Regions from separate parts of the Sinobaca sp. H24 genome, predicted to be linked through region 3. Evidence: riboswitches for the same ligand, from Rfam matches in the RefSeq annotation. Region 3 holds a riboswitch; each other region holds the start of a gene.
The links. Region 3 has a riboswitch for thiamine pyrophosphate ahead of MMY81_RS25065 (thiamine phosphate synthase). Riboswitches for the same ligand answer to the same signal wherever they lie in the genome.
Positions count from the first base shown of each region.

Region 1: it holds a riboswitch for thiamine pyrophosphate, as region 3 does, so the genes downstream of both, tenA (thiaminase II) here and MMY81_RS25065 (thiamine phosphate synthase) in region 3, are expected to answer to the same signal.
Region 2: it holds a riboswitch for thiamine pyrophosphate, as region 3 does, so the genes downstream of both, thiT (energy-coupled thiamine transporter ThiT) here and MMY81_RS25065 (thiamine phosphate synthase) in region 3, are expected to answer to the same signal.

Region 1 is NZ_JALBWT010000006.1:166,445-170,749, reverse strand. It holds gene MMY81_RS10930 (FAD-dependent monooxygenase) at 1-324, shown strand, start outside; gene MMY81_RS10925 (hypothetical protein) at 370-582, shown strand; gene MMY81_RS10920 (IDEAL domain-containing protein) at 626-1,012, opposite strand; gene MMY81_RS10915 (RrF2 family transcriptional regulator) at 1,129-1,542, opposite strand; TPP riboswitch at 1,701-1,803, shown strand; gene tenA (thiaminase II) at 1,934-2,632, shown strand; gene MMY81_RS10905 (ECF transporter S component) at 2,629-3,225, shown strand; gene MMY81_RS10900 (ABC transporter ATP-binding protein) at 3,222-4,305, shown strand, end outside.
Region 2 is NZ_JALBWT010000001.1:106,290-110,594, forward strand. It holds gene MMY81_RS00620 (cory-CC-star protein) at 1-193, opposite strand, end outside; gene MMY81_RS00625 (carbon starvation CstA family protein) at 209-1,954, opposite strand; gene MMY81_RS00630 (hypothetical protein) at 2,073-2,210, opposite strand; gene MMY81_RS00635 (hypothetical protein) at 2,239-2,526, opposite strand; TPP riboswitch at 2,643-2,742, shown strand; gene thiT (energy-coupled thiamine transporter ThiT) at 2,796-3,350, shown strand; gene MMY81_RS00645 (hypothetical protein) at 3,353-3,724, opposite strand; gene MMY81_RS00650 (hypothetical protein) at 3,718-4,068, opposite strand; gene nirD (nitrite reductase small subunit NirD) at 4,163-4,305, opposite strand, start outside.
Region 3 is NZ_JALBWT010000029.1:36,973-41,277, forward strand. It holds gene MMY81_RS25050 (AEC family transporter) at 1-181, shown strand, start outside; gene MMY81_RS25055 (FixH family protein) at 253-651, shown strand; gene MMY81_RS25060 (tautomerase family protein) at 709-921, opposite strand; TPP riboswitch at 1,055-1,162, shown strand; gene MMY81_RS25065 (thiamine phosphate synthase) at 1,215-1,820, shown strand; gene thiO (glycine oxidase ThiO) at 1,821-2,963, shown strand; gene thiS (sulfur carrier protein ThiS) at 2,947-3,150, shown strand; gene MMY81_RS25080 (thiazole synthase) at 3,154-3,921, shown strand; gene MMY81_RS25085 (ThiF family adenylyltransferase) at 3,918-4,305, shown strand, end outside.

The DNA.
Region 1 (4,305 bases), on a different contig from region 3:
AACAGGCTGCACGCCGGCCAGCGCCTCCCGTATACGGGCTATAACTATGATGCGCTGAATGAAATGGACTGGCAGATTCATATATATGGTCAGGCAAGTGACTCTATGAAAGAATTTGCGTCACGGCACCATATTTCTTTATTTAAATGGCCGTGGGATAAGCGAGCTTCCAAGGCGGGACTCGTCGAAGATGCTCTCTGCTTTATCCGTCCCGATGGACATATCGGATTTTTAAGCGAATATCAGGATACCTATGAGCTGAATGCCTACATGAGAGAGCACGGAATCGTTACAGAAGCGGCCAAAAGCCATGCAGCAAATTAGTGAAAACGTGATATAGTATTAGAAGCTCGGGATAAGGGAGGGCTTATGGAAATATCCAAAGCACGTTTTGCTGCTTTATGTATCTGTCATAGCATTTTGTTTCTTTTTTCCATTCTGCTGCTTGGCCTTCTGCTGAGCGGTATCCTTACAACAGAGAGAAATGGTCTCTACCTTGTATTGGGATCTATTATTCTTTTTTCCAGCATCATTGGCATAGATAATATACTGAAAATGCTGGAAGAAAGAAAAATAGCATAAAAAAGCTCCGCTTCTTTATACGAGAAGCGGAGCTTTTATGCGTCTATGGGTTATTGCTCTGTGTATTGTTGTTTGGGTTGGATTCAAGCAGCAGCAAGCCGGAAGAAGAAGGATCCCGCTGCTGGAGCTCGTAGAGAGAAGCGGTCAGCTCCATAAACCACGGTTTGTCATTGGATTCGAGTGCCAGATCTATCATATTGAGCAGACCGGCTTCATAATCGAGGCCTGCATTTTCGAGTTTCGTTACTTTCTGCTGAATAAGCGCTATCTTACGGCCGATAGATGCTTTGTTATCGGAAGATACGACAACCAGTGTTACCGTTTCGTTTAAGGAATTAACGTGATCGACATACCCAAAAATCAGCTCATCATTGTTTGTTACAGCTTTTACCCAATCACCATATTGAAGCGTATTTTTATTTGTGAGCATTCTGTAAACCTCCTCAAAGGATATCTAAAAATAGAGAGTGCCTTGTCTTCGGGTCCATAGCAGGAATGCGGTTAATTAATTCTTATTGTACCTTACTGGGGTAAGGCACCGTCAACTTATCTGCTTTTATCGAGCAGATCGGATAAATCAGCGATCGTATAATTTTTTAAAAAGTCTCCTAAATGCTCTTCAGCATCAATCAGAATGATCGAAAGAAGCGTATTTGTGGACGAATAAAGCGAATACGATACACTCTCTTCTGTTTTCTTAAATTGCAGTGTGCCTTCAGCAGTTATTTGGTAGATATCCCATAAATTGATCCGGCACGGGTCTCCTATTAGAGAAAAACCGCCGCCGATGCCTTCTTTAGATTCCACGTATCCGCAGTCTCTAAGAACGCTCAGAACTCTTCTTACCTGGACCGGATGAGCCTGGGCACTGGAAGCTATTTCAGTGCTTCTTGCATAGCGTTCCGGCTTTGTATCGAGAAATAACAAACTATGCACAGCGAGTGAAAACTCTCTATTCACAGGCATCACCCTTTCCCGGGGAAGCGATCCTTCTATATACTGTAAGTATAATTGTTACAGAAAATTCTGTCAATTAAAAAGAAGTGCTAATGGTATTTTTTTCAAAAAAGAAGGTTGAATATTTTATCTATTGTGCTATAGTAGTGGCAAGTTCATAAGTAATCCGCTAGGGGTGCCGTAAATGGCTGAGACAAGATGTATCTTGGTCCCTTTGAACCTGATCTGGTTAATACCAGCGTAGGAAAGTGGAGACGGCATCCTGCAGTATGGTTATTTTTTAGACTATATATGTTCAGGGCCACTCCACAACGGGGTGGCCCTTTTTTGTGCCTCCGGTTGTTCTGTCGGTATCACCTGCGGATGCTTATGGCATCAAAGGAGGTCTTTTGACATGAAATTTTCTGAACAGCTTTGGAAGGACACAGAACACTTATTTGAAGCAAGCTATAACAACCCGTTTATCCGGGGTATTGCTGAAGGGGAGCTGCCAGCTGCTTCTCTTACACACTATGTGAAACAGGATTATGAATACCTGAATGCCATGATCAAAGCAAAAGCATATGGCATAACTAAATGTAATTCAAGAGAAGATATGGCCATGTTTAACGATACGATTGAATTTGTATTAAACAGTGAAACACATCCACACCATAATTTGTGTGAGCAGGCAGGAGTATCCTATGAATCGCTGCAGGGATATGACCTGGCGCCGGCAGCCCAGCATTATACCCTGCAGATGCTGCATTATTCCTCGACAGGCACCCTTGGAGATGTGATAGCTGTTACACTTGCATGCCCATGGGTGTACTTGTATGTAGGAGAGAAGCTCATGGAAGAGGTCAGCCCGGGACCGGAGCATCCATTTAACGACTGGATCCGTTTTTACGGAGACAGGGAGGAGCGGGAAATGTATAAATACATTGATCGGCTTGATGAACTGGCAGAGACGGCAGGGGAAGAAGAAAAAAATAGATGGCGCCGGTTATTTATGGAAGGCTGCCAGCTGGAGTATATGTTTTTTGACATGGCTTTTCATGCGGCGGACTGGCCGTTTGAGCGCACGCTGGAAGAAACAGGACGTAAGGGATGAAAGCTGAGAAACTAAATCTCCGGGACATTGTAGTCATTGCATTTATTTCAGCCGTGTTTGGCGTACTTTATTTGCTTTGGGTTCTGCTTGGTCAGGTAGTGAGTGGTGTGATAGGGCCGGTAGGCGGCGGTTTGATGGCCGGCTTCTGGATACTGGCTCCAATTGTGTGTATGTATATTATCCAGAAACCGGGAACCGCTCTTCTTGCTGAAATGATTGCAGCCGGAACGGAAATTATGGTTGGCTCGGTAAATGCCGGTGCCGTATTAATTCTTGGTTTTACTCAGGGACTTGGGGCTGAGCTTATTTTCGCCTTGTTCTTCTACCGTTATTTCTCGCTGCCGGTCTTAATGCTGGCGGGTATGGGAGGCACCTTTGCGGCTTTTTGGACGCAGTACTTCTTATATGGAATCAACCAGTATTCCTTTATTGTTGCTGCAGCGATGATGGGGACGATGCTGATCAGCGGAGCACTTTTAGCCGGATGGGCGGGAAAAAGCTTTAGTGATGCGCTGGTGAAAACAGGGGTGCTCGATCGATTTGCATTAGGAAAGCAGTACCGCAGCCGAACGATGGAAAAGGATATCTCATGATAACAGCCGATCAGCTTACAGTGACTTATCCATTTACGAAGGAACCAGCGATGGCCGGCTTCACATCAAGAATTAGGAGTGGAGAAAATGTGCTGGTAATTGGTCCAAGCGGATCGGGTAAAAGCACGCTCACTCTGGCTGTGCAGGGCATTCTCCCGAGATCGGTAGAAGCAGACGTGGCAGGAGAGCTTCAGGTGGACGGAGAAATACCATCACATCGAAGCATAATGGAAGCAGCCGCTAAAACAGGCGTATTGTTTCAGGATCCGGATACTCAGTTCTGCATGGCAGTCATTCGTGATGAATTAGCATTTACAATGGAAAACAGAGCCATTGCTCAAGAAAAGATGGACAGCCGAATGCAAAGCGCGTTAAAAGCGGTGGGAATGCAAGCGCATATTGATACAGCGATACATGCTTTATCCGGCGGGATGAAGCAAAAAGCGGCGATGGCATCTCTCTGGTGCCAGGACCCCGATATATGGATTATTGATGAACCAATGTCCCAGCTTGATCCTGCCGCCCGCCGCAGTCTGGCTGAATGCCTGCAGGTAATTAAACAGGACGCAGAAAAGACGCTGATCATGATTGAACATCAGCTCGATGAGGTTGTCGAGCTGGCAGACCGGCTGATTGTTATGGACGATAGAGGGTCCGTATTTGCAGATGGTGCCCCGCGGGACGTGTTGACTGAACATACAGAGGCTATGGTAAGCATGGGTATTCGGCTGCCGTCTGTTACAAAAACAGCCTATGCCCTGCTGAATAAGCACCCGGAACTGTTCAGGAGGATGCCTGTAACTATAAAGCAGTGGCAGGAGGGAACAAGGCATCTCCCTGCAGAAATAATCAACCGCGTGCTTCCTGTCCCAGCTGGAAGCGGGAGGATTGATGATAAAAATATAGTGCTGGAGGGAGAAAAGCTCAGTTTCCGCTATAAAGGCACCAAAGTAATAGATGAGCTGAGCTGCCGGTTTTATAAGGGAGAGTTCCACGCGATAGTCGGCCGCAACGGATCAGGGAAAAGCACGCTGTTTCAACTGCTTACAGGCTGGCTGAAACAGGAGCAGGGGGATGTGT
Region 2 (4,305 bases), on a different contig from region 3:
CCAGCATCTCCGGGTACAGTTCCAGCGTATAGTAAGATACCGGGTTGGGGAGACCGAGCAGCTCCGAAAAACAGAGCAGCATAAACAGGTCTTCCTCATCCCGAAGCTCTCTTTTACGCTCTGCCTGATGGGGCAGGCTGATCACTTCTTCGTAGTAAGCCAGCCACTGCTTGACCGTTTCCTGAAATCCCATTTTCACGCGCCTCCTTTACTCTTGATCAGGTTCTGTGTTCGGCGGTTCCCTGCGGAACAGCATGACTGCTTCAAGCAGAATCCATATAGTGAATCCTAATATAATTGATCCCATCACAAATAATAAAATCTGCGCTTCCCCGCCGCCTAATCCTGACCATTGGAACACAACCTGATTAATCATTGCCCAAAGAGTCATAAATAACAGGAAGAGCATCGGTACGAAGGTAAATAGGAAGTTTCGTCCTTTCCGGCGCAGCCAGATGCTGATTAATAACAGGCTGATACCGGCGAGCAGCTGGTTCGATGTACCAAACAGCGGCCAGAGCAGGTAGCCGCCGGAACCAAATCCGCGGTCGCCTCCAGGCAGAAGAACGAGTGCCATACTGCCACCGACAGCAATAGAAGTAGCTACGTGCTTTTTTGTAAGCGGCTTGACGTTATATTCCTGACCAAGCTCGGAAATAATGTAGCGCATCAGGCGCACAGATGTATCAAGCGTCGTTGCCGCAAAGCTTACAACGATAACCGCAACAATCGTTTCCGCGGTTCCCGGCGGAAGACCGATACCGGCCGCAAGCTGTCCGGCTCCACCAATAAAGTACGTCAGCCCATCCGCATTTGCTACATTATAGCTTTCATACGCATTTAAGAAATCTGTCTGCGTGGCAAAAAATGTACTTACAGCAAGAATGGTGATAAGAGCCAAAACCCCTTCTCCTACGGCTCCAAAGTAGCCGACAAAACGGGCATCTGTTTCTTTATTCAGTTGTTTTGACGTTGTACCTGAGGAAACCAGGCCATGGAAACCCGAAATAGCGCCGCAGGCTATCGTAATAAACAGCAGCGGAAACCAGGAAACATCAAGAACGCTACGTGTAACCGGCGCTGTCATTTCTGCGGCCGGCCAGGTAAAGAAAAGACCCAAATACAAAATAGCCAGTCCGATTACCAGCTGATGGGAATTAATAAAATCTCTCGGCTGAAGCAGCTTCCATACAGGAAGAACAGAAGCTATGTATACATAAATCATTAATACGGCAATCCATATCATAAAGGAAACGGAAACGGCATCAAGCCCGGCAAATACGGTGCTGCCTTCTCCTCCAAAGTAGCTTACCAGATCAATCTGAAGCGCAGGAATATAGCTTGCTGCAATTGCAGCGCTGTACATGACAGCCAGCCCTATTAAGGAAGGAATCAGCATACTTTTTCCTTTACGGTTGATCGTATAACCAATCCAGATCGCAAGCGGAATTTGAATAAATACAGAAATAACGCTGGCAGGAAAAGTAATAAAAAGATTGGCAATAACCCAGGCAAACACCGCATTTACCATCAATACAAGAATAAGAATAATGAATAAAAACAACAGCTTGGCCCGGCGGCCGATAATTTTCTCCGCCAGCGTTCCGATCGACTGCCCCTTGTTGCGGACAGACAGCACGAGCGTTCCAAAATCATGTACGCCGGCTGCAAACACCGTACCGAGAATCACCCATAAAAATGCCGGAAGCCATCCCCAGTAGACAGCAATAGCCGGACCTACGATAGGCGCTGCTCCGGCTACAGACGTAAAATGGTGACCCCAGAGAACAAATTTATTCGTAGGAACAAAATCGACACCGTCCCTGAATTCATGGGCCGGCGTTCGGAAATTGGGATCGAGCCGGTAAATCCGTTCTGCAATAAATTTTGAATAATACCGGTAGCCCAATGCAAATACGATAAAACCGACAAGAGCTAACACTATAGCTGGCATCATACTCCCCCTTTTCTCTTTTCACCCTTAAAAAGAAAGCGCTTTATTTATGCGCCGTAAGGAAAGTATATAAGAAAAGTCAGAGAATTACGATAGTTAATAGCTATTCCATAATTTATCAGCTGCCAAGAGTACCTATAAACTGAACGGAAAGAAAAATAAGCAGCAGAAAAAGCGGTCCCAGAGCCGCCAGTAAATAAGAGGCGCCTTTCGATTTAACAACCTGGCTGCAGAAAAACGAGATCGAAGAAGCCATCGTTACACCGATAAAGTAGCCTTCAAGGTTATACGTATAAATAATAAACAGGCCGTACAGCAGCCCACCGTTCCAAAAATAACAATCCCAGAATAGGATAGACAATTCCATTTTCCAAAGGGCGCAGAAACCGCAGCAGAAACATACCGGCAAGCGACCCAATATATGTATGGAAAACGAGAACGGCGGCAAGCAGTTCAAAATCACTGATTTCTCCTAAGCTTACAATATAAAAAATCAGCATGAGCAGCGTTACTGTCGTCGACAGCCCGCTTCCTTTTAAATAGGCCAAAAGTAAATTGCCTGGTATGTTCATTCGATTATTCCAGCCTTTCTCTCATTCTTCTTCTGTTCCTTACCCTTCTTTATTTGGATTTATGCTTCTCTCTTGATTTTACCGGCAGAAACCGTATGATGAGAGAGGAAACAAATATAAACCACTAGAGGTGTCGTTGGACTGAGAGAGGCAGAGCCTCAACTCTTGGAACCTGAACTGGGTGATGCCAGCGTAGGGAAGTGGCGAACGCTCTATACATATAGAAGCCTCGTCTTTCCTGTCTCTGTAGTTGGGAAAGGAGCAGTATATTGAAACATCAAAGACTCGTCATTATGATTGAAATCTCGCTCATGGCCGCATTGTCGATTATTTTGAGCTATGTGCAGTTCGGTGCTTTATGGGCAATGGGAGGGTCCATTTCTCTCATTATGATTCCTATATTTATTATCGCTTTCCGGCGCGGCTGGAAGGCGGGAGCGCTCACCGGGTTCATTGTCGGCATCCTGCAGCTTTTTACCGGGGCAACGATTGTTCATCCGGTACAGCTTGTGCTCGAATACCCAGTAGCTTATACGGTTCTTGGCGCCGCCGGTTTGTTTATTACTTCCCGATCGTTCACAAATGGAGTTCCTTATGCATCTATCGTGATCGGAGTGGCCTTTGCTGCCCTGCTGCGATTTATTGATCACTTTGCCTCCGGCGTGATCTGGTTCGGCGCTTATGCCGGCGACATGCCTGTCGTTTTGTACTCAGCCGTGTATAACGCTTCCTACCTTATTCCGGAAGCACTCATTACTATTGTTATTATTGTGCTGCTGGCTAAATATTCCCCAGCCTTCTTTCGTGCCCCAAAAACACTTTAACTTTACCATTGAAAGAAATATTTCAACAATGTCGCTATAATCGCGTACCCTCCTGCAGAAATAAGAAACGTAGGAAGGTGCGCATTTTCTTCGTTTGGCATCTCTTTATTTAATACATTCATCAGCATTGCGCCTGAGATAAATGCAAATACAACAGCCAGTCCAAGCGAAGAATACGGTACGAACAGACCCACCAGCCATCCGCCGAGAATACCGGCAGCCAGAACATAACGGGCCACTTTCTCATAGCGCTCTTTATCTTCACGCCATAAATCGTGTGATACGGACATAAAGTGAAGGCCTACCGCCAGTGCATAGAACACGCCCTGCACGGTTTCTACATCAGAGGCAAACACAATATAGGAAATCAGCATATTATACAGCGTAAAGAAGCCAACCTGTATGTAAAAAAAAATGCATCCCCATCCCGTTTTCCTTTTTTCTGCTGGGCATCAGCTGTTTTAAACACTGTATAAAATACCATCAGGCCTACTAAGCCCAGTATGTACAGCTCGGATTCCATTGTAAGCTCGCCGCTGAAGGCTTCCTGTTCTTCATGCAGAGCGGGCAGAACATAAACAAATATATAAGCTACGGCAATTCCTCCCGAAAAAGAGAGCCAGCGAAAGCTTCTGATCCTTGGGCCTTTTACAAAGATATTCGCAAATACCTGTATAAAAATAAAAAACAGCCCTATCATCAATACATCAAACGTCATCGCTATTCTTTCCTTTCCGACTTGATATAGACAAAAAAATCCCTTATCGCAACTATATCAGTTGAGATAAGGGATTTGCTATCGTCAGCGCTTTTTATATTTGTATATAGACACTGTTCCCTTCCACCTGCACCGAATAGGAATGAGTGCAGCCGACATCGGGAGCCTGGGCTTTCCCGTCCACCGTGCTTATTTTCCAGTCATGCAGCGGACAGAATACATAATCTCCGCTGACAA
Region 3 (4,305 bases):
GACAAATGATCTTTTAAGTACCGTACTGATAGTGGCAGTGGCAATGCCGACCGCGGCCACAATTGCGATGATTTCGGTAGAGTTTCATTCGAGCCCCGATCTGGTTTCGAGTATTACGCTGCTCACTACGATTCTAAGCGTTCCTTCCCTCTGGATACTGTTATTAATAATTGGTACTTGAGGGGGTAACAAAGAAAGCGCACTCACGATATAATGAAAGATGCAGAGCGAAAAAGAGAAGGGAGCTTTTTTATGAAAAAATGGGCAGCAGGAAGCACAGCTTTTATGCTTCTTTTGTTAAGTGCATGCGGCGGTTCCGGGGAATCAGAAGCCGAAAGCGAACCTCCAAGCACCGAACCTATTGAAGTAGCCATACATACGGATGAAACAGTGGAGGCTGGAGAAACGGTTCAGGTTGAAGCTCAGGTAGAGCAGGAAGGAGAAGCGGTAGAGGATGCGAACGAGGTTTTATTTGAAATATGGAGAGAAGGGGAGCAGGAAACGGGAGAGCAGATAGAAGGAGAGCACAAAAGCAGCGGAGAATACACGCAGGAGTATACGTTCGAAGAAAGCGGCACTTATTTTATTACAGCACACGTGACAGCCCGTAATATGCACAGCATGCCGACAGAGGAACTCGAAGTAGAGTAAAGAAATGGGAGGGCAGCAGACGCCCTCCCTGTTTTTAAATTAGTTATGCTGTTTGAATTAGAGCGTGTCTTTCTTGCGGATTTCCGAAACGGATTTAGCTCCAATGCCCCAGTTATCGGTTTCCACTTCATCAATCACAACGACGGTCGTCTGCGGATTTTTTCCGAGAACATCCTGAAGCAGTTTTGTCGCGCCTTCAATAAGCTGCTGCTTTTGTTCCGGCGTAGCGGGCTTTTGTTCCTTCGTAATTTTAATATTTACAAATGGCATGATGTATCTCTCCTTTTAATTAACGTATGCATTTAGTATAAAGCTTTCTTCGAGTTTAAACAGTAGTTACTTTATGTTGATTGACAATTCAAACAATGATAGCTTACGATAAACACTAGAACCAATTTAATAGTGTTACCACTAGGGGTGCCTTTTAAAAGGGCTGAGATTGAAGTGATACTTCGGGACTCTTTGAACCTGATCTGGATATACCAGCGGAGGGAAGTGGCTTGTCCTGCTTCTCTCAGCAGAAACCAACAGCCGTCTTCCCTCAGGGGAAGGCGGCTTTTTTAATGAATATACAACGAAACGAACTGCATGCGGTGTCGACAGGCCGGCAGACATTGGAAGAGTGGATGCACATTTCTAAAAAAATCAAAAAATACACGGATTGTTTTCACGTTCGGGAGCCCCTCTGGTCTCTTGAAGAGTTACGAACCGCCATTGAATTTCTGCAGAAAGAAGGGGTGCCGCCGGAGCAGATCCGCTTGAATATACCCGAAGAAAAAAGAAGCTGTTTCAGCGGAACCGGTTTTCATTTGAAAGAAGCTGCTGCACAAAAGCCGGAACAAAGCCTCATGACCGGCTGGTCTGTTCACAGCATAGAAGCTGCCCGTGAAAAAGAAAAGGCCGGCGCGGACTATTTGTTTTTTGGGCATGTATTTTCAACAGGTAGTAAACAAGGCCTTCAACCGCGGGGGCTTCAGCAGCTTTCGATTATCGCCCGAGAGTCACAGCTGCCGGTAATAGCCATCGGCGGAATTACGCCTGAACAGGTGAAAGACTGCATTCGCTCCGGTGCTGCAGGGGTTGCAATGCTGTCGGGTCTTTATGAAGCAGCAGATCCGGAGCGGCAGGCCTGCGCCTATTTTACGAAACTCAACAAGGAGGGAAAATAAATGATTTCCTATCATACCGTAGTGATCGGCGGCGGTATTAATGGCTGTTCAACTGCCTTTCATCTCGCAGAAAAAGGAAAACGGGTGCTTCTTTTGGAACGAAACACGATCGGCAGCGAGGCCTCCAGCGCCGCTGCCGGTATGCTCGGTGCCCAGGTGGAGATTAATAGTAAAGGTGCTTTTTTTGATTTTGCAAGAGCGAGCCGTGCGATGTACGACGAGCTGGTACCTAAACTGGAATCCTATTCGAATGTACAGGTGGACTATATCAAAAACGGAATGCTTAAAACGGCTCATACGGATGAAGAAACAACCCACCTGCTTGAGGTGCTCTCGTTTCAGCAGAAAGCAGGCGAAAAAGTCAGCTGGCTGACCCGGGAGGACCTGCAGAAAAAAGAACCAGACCTTAAAGATGAGACCTTTCAAGGTGCTCTTTATATGCCGGAGGACGGCCAGGTGATGGCTCCATATCTAACGCACGCCTATGCCCAAAGTGCTGTTCATTTAGGTGCAGAAATAATGGAGCATACCTCCGTTTCTTCTATTAAGAAGAAATCAGGGGGATATAAAGTGACTTCAGAACAGATAACAGTTGAAGCGGAGCATGTAGTGATGGCAGGAGGAGCCTGGACAGACCTGCTGGAAGGTGATATTGCCGTCATGCCGGAAATGATTCCCGTTAAAGGAGATATTTTATCGATCCGCCCAAAAAAACAGCTCTTTACGTCAACGATCCACGCTCCAGACGTGTATCTTGTGCCGAAGAAAAACGGCACGGTTACTATCGGGGCAACCGAGCATCCGGGAAGTATGGAAAAGCAGGTATACGCCGGTTCCATTCATGACCTGTTGAAAAGCGCATTCGTGCTGGTACCGGGTCTTGCCGGGGCGGAATTCAATCAGGCATGGAGCGGTATCAGGCCGCAGTCTGCAGATGGACTACCTTATCTTGGTTCGATAGACAATCAAGGTCTCTGGATGGCAGCCGGGCATTACCGGAACGGTATCCTGCTTTCAGCGGGTACAGGAGTCTGGCTTGCCCGAACCATTTGTGGAGAGACAATAAATCAGGAATGGGAGAGGGCGTTTTCTCCCCATCGAAAACAAACAAAGGAAGGTGTTTCCAGTGAAGCTTATCATTAATGGAGAAGAACAGCAGATACCGGAGATGGTGGAATCTGTCGAGCAGCTGCTTGCTCATTTTAACGTTGGACACAAAAAATCTGTTGTAGAAAAAAACGGGGAAATTTTGACTAAACCTGAACAGAAAGAATCGCTGCTGAACGAAAACGACAGGTTGGAAATTGTTCATTTTGTAGGAGGAGGATGAGAGATGCTGAATATTGGAGGATTTTCTTTAGCATCACGATTATTTCTAGGCACGGGGAAATACAAAACAGCTGAGGTGCAGAAACAGGCGGTGGAAGCGTCAGAGACGGAAGTGCTGACATTTGCCGTCAGGCGGATGAATATCTTCGACAGCTCGCAGCCGGATCCTTTCGAAGATATGGACCTTAAAGGGTACAGGCTGCTTCCCAATACGGCCGGCGCAAAGACGGCTGAAGAAGCCGTGAGAATAGCAAGAATGGCAGATGCAGCCGGCATGTGCGATATGATTAAAGTGGAAGTGATCGGATGTGATAAAACCCTGCTGCCGGATCCTGTAGAAACGCTGAAGGCCTCCGAACAGCTTTTGAAGGAAGGCTTTACTGTACTCACATATACTTCAGATGACGTGGTACTCGCAAGAAAGCTTCAGGAGCTGGGCATTCACGCGATCATGCCGGGCGCATCGCCTATCGGTACCGGACTGGGGATCGTCAATCCTTACAATCTAGCCCATATTATAGAACAGGCGGTTGTCCCTGTTATCGTAGACGCGGGCATCGGCAGTCCTAAAGATGCGTCCTATGCAATGGAGCTCGGAGCAGACGGTGTGCTGTTGAATACAGCTGTGGCAGGAGCTGATCAGCCGGTGAAAATGGCAGAAGCGATGAAACTGGCCGTTCAGGCAGGAAAGCTTGGACATGAAGCCGGGCGTACAGAAAAGAAATTCTATGCACAGGCAAGCAGTCCCACGGAAGGAATGAGCCAGCTGTGAACGACGGTCGTTATTCCCGTCAGGAGCTGTTCGCGCCCATTGAAAAAAAGGGTCAGCAGTCCATTGAACAAAAACATGCCATTATTATCGGTGCGGGCGCTTTAGGAAGCAGTATGGCTGAAACGCTTGTCAGGGCAGGGATCGGAGCGGTTTCTATTGTAGACCGGGATTATGTGGAGCACAGCAATTTAAACCGTCAGCAGCTGTATACCGAATTGGATGCAGACAACTCTATCCCAAAAGCCGCTGCGGCAGAAGCACGACTCCGCGATATTAATCGGTATGCCGATATAAAAGCTGTTGTAGGCGAAGTGGATCCATCCCTTTTGGAATCCTTTCTGCCTGCAGATATTATTATTGATGCACTTGATAACTTTGAAACCC